One region of the Coralliovum pocilloporae genome, then DNA from elsewhere that is predicted to be linked to it. Evidence: predicted binding sites of a transcription regulator. Region 1 holds the regulator's gene; the other holds the start of a gene.
The links. Region 1 encodes LexA, which represses DNA repair genes until DNA is damaged. Its sites were predicted from a motif close to TGTTCNNNNTGTGTTCNG; they were not measured.
Positions count from the first base shown of each region.

Region 2: a site for LexA is predicted at 1,714-1,731, ahead of RA157_RS11920 (TIGR04283 family arsenosugar biosynthesis glycosyltransferase). Genes of this name have one in related genera too.

Region 1 covers NZ_CP132542.1:3,461,021-3,464,230, reverse strand. Annotated here, with positions in the region: gene RA157_RS15675 (ComEC/Rec2 family competence protein) at 1-1,515, shown strand, start outside; gene lexA (transcriptional repressor LexA) at 1,603-2,325, opposite strand; gene RA157_RS15665 (WbqC family protein) at 2,534-3,210, shown strand, end outside.
Region 2 covers NZ_CP132542.1:2,600,371-2,603,580, forward strand. Annotated here, with positions in the region: gene RA157_RS11910 (VOC family protein) at 1-416, shown strand, start outside; gene RA157_RS11915 (PA0069 family radical SAM protein) at 455-1,552, opposite strand; gene RA157_RS11920 (TIGR04283 family arsenosugar biosynthesis glycosyltransferase) at 1,814-2,503, shown strand; gene RA157_RS11925 (TIGR04282 family arsenosugar biosynthesis glycosyltransferase) at 2,500-3,111, shown strand.

The DNA of each region.
Region 1 (3,210 bases):
GCTCTGCGTATTATGGAGAGCCTGCCGGGCAGGAACGGCGCGCTTGCTGTAGCGCTGGTTACAGGGGATAGAGGGCTGATACCCAACGACACTGTAGAAGCCCTGCGTGCCTCTGGCCTTGCGCATGTCCTGGCTATTTCCGGAATGCATATGGCGATTGTTGCTGGAGCTGTCTACTGGCTCTTGCGTGCCATATTCGCGGCGTTTCCATATCTCGCTCTCCATCATCCGATCAGGAAGTGGGCGGCTACGGGAGCTCTTCTGTCTGCCGTGATTTATCTTGCCTTGTCCGGGGCCGGTGTGGCGACACAGCGGGCCTTTATCATGACAGCTATATTTCTGACAGCCGTCTTGTTTGATCGAAGCGCCCTGACGCTCAGAAACCTCGCTTTGGCAGCGCTATGTGTGCTTCTGATCGCGCCGGAGAGCCTTCTGTCCCCAGGATTTCAGATGTCTTTCGCCGCTGCGGCCAGTCTGATTGCAGTGTTTGAGCGATTGACCTGGTCAAGAGATAGTAACGGACACGCAAGCCTGGTGATGGAGCAGCCCGGACGATTTGCAGCTGCCTTGAGGACCCTTATCCGCTGGTTCGGTGCTCTGATCCTGTCTTCCCTTGTTGCCGGCCTGGCAACGGGTATCTTTGCAGCCTATCATTTCAACCGCGTGGCGGAGTTTGGTCTGATTGCCAACAGCCTGGCGATGCCTGTTGTCACCTTCATCTTGATGCCGGTTCTTCTGCTGGGTGTTCTGCTGATCCCGTTTGGGTATGACAGTCTCGCGTTTTCTGTGGTCGGATGGTCGCTTGATGCTGTGGTCGGGATTGCGAATTGGGTTGATCAACTCAGCGATTTCGGCGGGATTGGTCAGTTTCCTGCAGCAACGCCTGTTCTGGCTGGATTGGGGCTTGGCTGGTTGTGCATCTGGTCAAACCGCTGGCGATGGCTCGGTTTTGCCGTTCTGTTGATAGCGGTTTCTATCAAGCCACTGCACAGACAGCCCGACATCCTGGTTGCTGAAAGCGGGGCGCAGGTGGTTTACCGTTTGTCATCGGGTCAATACCAACTCGTTCAAACCCGGCGCAACACATTCACAGCAGAACTTTGGGCTCAGGCTCTTGCGGACCCGGATCTGTTGTCATCAACCAAAAACGATTCTGATGCCTTAAGCTGTGATGATCAGGGTTGCGTTCTTCGCGCAGCGCATGTGCTCTCAGTCGCCAAGAGCCCTGAGGCAGCGCATTGGGATTGTCATTCTGCTGATATCGTCATCAGCCGTTTTCCTTTGCCCGAGACATGCAAGGCTGATTTGGCTATCGATGGTCAACGGTTGAGAGAGCAGGGTACATTGGCTGTCTATCTTTCCGAGGTTATTGAGAACCCGACAGCCAACATCAATCAGGGGAATTCACGAAACGACTTTTACGTTGTGCCTGCCGCCTCAAATCATAACCGCCCCTGGTCCCGTAACAGACAGAAAGCTGCGTCCAGTCAATTGGGTCAGAGCAAATTGCGCTGAATGGGATCCAGACCACAGGCTCAACACCTTTGCTGGAGCGGTCTTTTCGCCAAACCGGCTTCCACTTTGGCGCATCACGCTTTCGGTTCAATACTGGCGAACGAGCCCGACCAGACGGCCTTGCACCTTTACACGGTCAGGTCCGAAAATTCGCGTCTCATAGGCCGGGTTTGCTGCTTCAAGTGCAATGGAAGCCCCTTTTTTGCGCAGGCGCTTCAGAGTGGCTTCTTCATCGTCCACAAGAGCAACGACAATATCGCCGGTATTCGCTGATTCTGTCTTGAAAATCAGAACTGTGTCGCCATCCAGAATGCCTGCCTCAATCATGGAGTCGCCCTTGACCTCAAGCGCGTAGTGATCGCCTGGTTTCGAGGACAGAAGCTCCGGAGGAACTGCGATGGTATGGGAATGGCTCTGAATGGCAGAGATTGGCGTCCCCGCTGCGATACGACCCATCACCGGGATTGAAACGGACTGCCCGGCATCATCGAACTGATCGTTGGTTGGCTTGGCTGGTGGTTTCTTGCCAAGAGAGCCTTCAATAACAGCCGGAGAGAACCCCTTCTGCCGTGGTGACGCCAGACTGGGGGATACGGATTCCGGTAACTTGATAACCTCAAGTGCTCGCGCCCGGTTTGGAAGCCGTCGCAGAAAGCCACGTTCCTCAAGCGCAGTGATAAGGCGATGAATGCCTGACTTGGACCTGAGATCAAGCGCGTCCTTCATCTCGTCAAAGGATGGCGGAATGCCCGTTTCTTTCAAACGCTCATGAATGAACAGCAAAAGTTCATATTGTTTCTGAGTGAGCATACCACCCTCCGGACCGATTTCTGATCGAATCAATGCGTACAAAACGCGAACATAGAATACATATTCTGGTTATGTTCTTCAAGAGAGGTTAACGTCACGGCAAATTTGATGTGTGGTTTTCGATATGGTTTGCTCTATTTTCGATAATATTGGCGGAGAGAGTCGCGCCCTCGACTTGTAAGCTACCCTGAGTTTTTACCGGACAGTCATGAAAAAAGTTGCGATCCTTCAGTCCAATTATATTCCCTGGAAAGGGTATTTTGACATCATCCGACAGGTGGATCTGTTCATTTTTCATGATGATCTACGCTACACAAAAAATGACTGGCGGAACCGGAATCGCATTCAGACAGAGACAGGTAGTCGATGGGTTACGATTCCTTGCGGGACGGATCAAAACAGGCTGATTAATGAGGTGAGGGTAGACCAGGTGGACTGGCAGGCCCAGCACTATCGACTGTTGGAAGAGAACTATCGAGCTGCACCTTACTGGGATGTCTATTCTGACTTTGTCAAAGAGGTCTATTTGAAAAGAAAATGGCAGTTTCTTTCCGAGCTGAACCAGTTTCTGATCCGCCATATTGCTTCCGAGTTTCTTGGTGCGCAGACCGCATTTGATCAGTCTGAAAACTATAACCTGTCTCACCGTGGTGAAGCGCGCGTGCTGGAACTTCTCACGAAAGCCGGAGCCACCCGTTATCTCAGCGGTCCGGCCGGGCGAAATTACCTGCAGGAAAACAGCTTTGATGATTGCGGTATCATGCTCGAATATATGGATTATTCATCTTATCGCCCCTACAGGCAATGCCACGAGCCATTCGATCATGCCGTTACGATACTGGATCTGCTCTTTAATACTGGACCGGATGCGCTGGACTATATGTT
Region 2 (3,210 bases), 860 kb from region 1:
GTCTTGATCAGGTTGACACGGTTCGATCTGACTGGGCTGAAGGGCGTCGCCTGAGAGGCTGGGTTGCGAGAACCCGAGACATGGAGAACCTGCTTTCAGCGCACGGTCAGTATCTCGGTCAGAAACGATGGCTTGAGAACGATTTCTATTTCGCTGTTCCCGAGGACGGCTCGCTGCCCATGGATGGGGTTTTACCTTCTGTCATTGATATGGGAGACGAACCTCCAACCGCTGCGGGGCTTGAGGACCAGGGAATTCGGCTTTTGGAATTCGTTCTGGAACACCCCGAGCCATCCAGGGTTTTGGCGCTTTACAGCGCAATGGATGTCATCAATCCTCCCAAGGTGAGGCAAGGCGACAGTCCTGCGTATTTTGCACAGTTTGACACGCCCCGAGGCATCAGGACACTACGATAAGTGTTCTCTCTTTTCTCCGCCGGGGGTCGCTTTGTTCTTCAAAACAGATCAAGTTGCTCCCCTGCGACTCTTGGCCTTGTGAAACTATCTGAAGACAGGCGTCTTCGCATGCGGTTGAGGCCGAGGCGTTTCACGGCGAGGGTGAAACGGTTGCGGATGGTTTCGGCATAGGGGCCCTGGCCGCGCATTCGGCGACCAAATGTGGAATCGTAATCCTGACCGCCGCGCATGGATTTGAGCAGGGACAGCACGTGCCTGTACTTGTCCGGATAATGGGTCAGCAGCCAGTCCCGGAAAATCTCGCTTACCTCAAGAGGGAGGCGCAGGAGGATATACCCGGCTTCCTGCGCGCCGGCTTCTCTGGCTGCCTCAAGAATGCTTTCAAGCTCGGCATCATTCAGGGCAGGGACCATGGGAGCTGCGAGAACAGCGGTTGGAATACCCGCATCAGAGAGGGCCTGCAGGGTTTCCAACCGCCGTTCGGGGGCCGCGGCGCGAGGTTCCATGGCACGGTGCAGTTTGCGGTCAAGAGTGGTGACGGAGACGGCCACCTTGACCAGATTGCGTTCAGCCATGCGGCTCAGAATGTCGATATCGCGCTGGATCAGTGCTGACTTGGTTACAATGCCCACCGGGTGATTGCAGGCGTCCAGCACCTCCAGCACGTCCCGCATGATGCGGTATTGCTTTTCGATGGGCTGATAGGGGTCTGTATTGGTGCCAATCGCCAGAGTCTTCGGCTGGTATTTCGGATGGGCCAGTTCCTTTTCCAGAAGCCGGGCCGCATCCGGTTTGGCAAACAGGCGCGTTTCAAAATCAAGCCCCGGCGACAGGCCCATATAGGCGTGGGTCGGGCGGGCGAAGCAGTAGGAACAGCCATGTTCGCAACCCCGATAGGGATTGATTGACCGGTCAAAGGGAATGTCTGGCGAGTCATTCCGGGTGATGATCTTTTTTGGCTTTTCAATCTGCACATCGGTGCGGATAGGGAGAGCATCCTCGTCCGGACCCCAGCCGTCATCAAAGGCAACACGCGTCTCTGATTCATAGCGCCCGGATTGATTGGCAACAGCCCCCCGCCCGCGCCGGAAATCGGCAGAGATCCGTGTGTCTTCAGGAGCCCTGAACTCAGGCATATCCGGTTCGCGGGTTCCGGAGCCAGATATCTGGGCGTCAGATACCCGCGCACCTGGCGCTCCTGAAGTAGCGACAGACGGCTCCCTGTCCGAACTGCGAAATGCAGATTGGCGCATGATTTTTGTTCCTGTATTGTTCTTATTCAGATTAGTGAGTTAATAAGAACATATCAAGAACAAATAAGATGCTATCCAATCTGGAATATGTTGCGGTGCAAAAAATCCTATGGTGTGGCTGGGAAAGCATGATAAAACCCGCTCATGCTGTCTGTTGTTATACCTACGCTGAATGCTGGAAAGATCTTGCCACAGACCCTGTCGGCACTTGTGCCGGGGGCAGTTGCCGGGCTCGTGTCCCAGGTGATCATCGCCGATGGCGGGTCTGGTGATAACACCCATGCGGTGTCTGATGATGCCGGATGTGACTGGCTGAATGCGCCAGAGGGCCGGGGCAGTCAGCTGGCTGCAGCAGCCGAGCTGGCCCGCGGAGACTGGCTGCTGTTTCTGCATGCGGATACGGTTCTCTCAGAAGGCTGGATTCGGGAGGTCGAGCATTTTATCGAGCGGGCCGAACGAAATGACCAAACAGACCGTGCTGCCTATTTCCGCTTTGCCCTTGATGATCTCGGTGGCAAGGCCCGCTTGTTGGAAAAGATTGTTGCTCTCCGCTGTGCGCTGTTTGCCCTGCCATATGGCGATCAGGGGCTCCTGATCCACAAGCAGACTTATCGGGCGCTTGGCGGTTTCCGCTCCGTGCCGCTGATGGAGGATGTGGACCTTGTCCGCCGGGTGGGGCGCAGCCGCCTTTACGGGCTGAGGACAGAAGCGATTACCAGCGCAGTGCGCTATCGCAAGAACGGTTTCCTGCCCCGCATGATGAGGAATATCGTCTGCCTGTCGCTCTATTATCTCGGCGTTCCACCCCGTCATATCAAAAGGCTCTACGGGTGATCCGCAATCAGCTCGTCATCATGGTCAAGGCTCCGCGCATGGGGCTGGTGAAGACCCGCTTGAGCCGTGGCATCGGCGCGAGTGAGGCGCTGCGCTTTTACAGAACGGCAACGGGCAATCTGATCCGGCGGCTGGGCAGGGATGGGCGTTGGCAGACACATCTGGCAATCGCTCCGGATAGAGACCTGCAAAGCCCGGTCTGGCCGGATCACGTACGGCGAATGAGCCAGGGGCAGGGGGACCTCGGTGCCCGCATGCAGCATGTGTTTGACAGTCTGCCAGCCGGGCCAGTGGTGATTGTCGGCTCGGATATTCCCGGCATCAGTGCGGATCACATAGACACCGCATTCCGCGCGCTGGGGCAATCCGATGTGGTGATTGGTCCTGCACTGGATGGTGGTTACTGGCTGATCGGCCAGAAGCGCAGGCCAACGGTTCTCTCCCTGTTCGATGGGGTGCGCTGGTCGTCTGAAACAACGCTGGATGACACGCTGGCCAATGCGCGCCAGGCATCTGTTGCCCGGCTCGAGCCTCTGCCGGATGTGGATGAGGCTGAAGATTACAAGGCCTGGCGCGCGCAGAAGCCTGGCTATCTCTGCCGCTTCTGAGTGTGGCACTCTCCGTTTAATCTGTTGAAAAGCCTGTGAAAACACAGTGGATAAGCTGTGGATAGAGGCCGGATTCGCCCATCCATCGCCCGCTAAAGA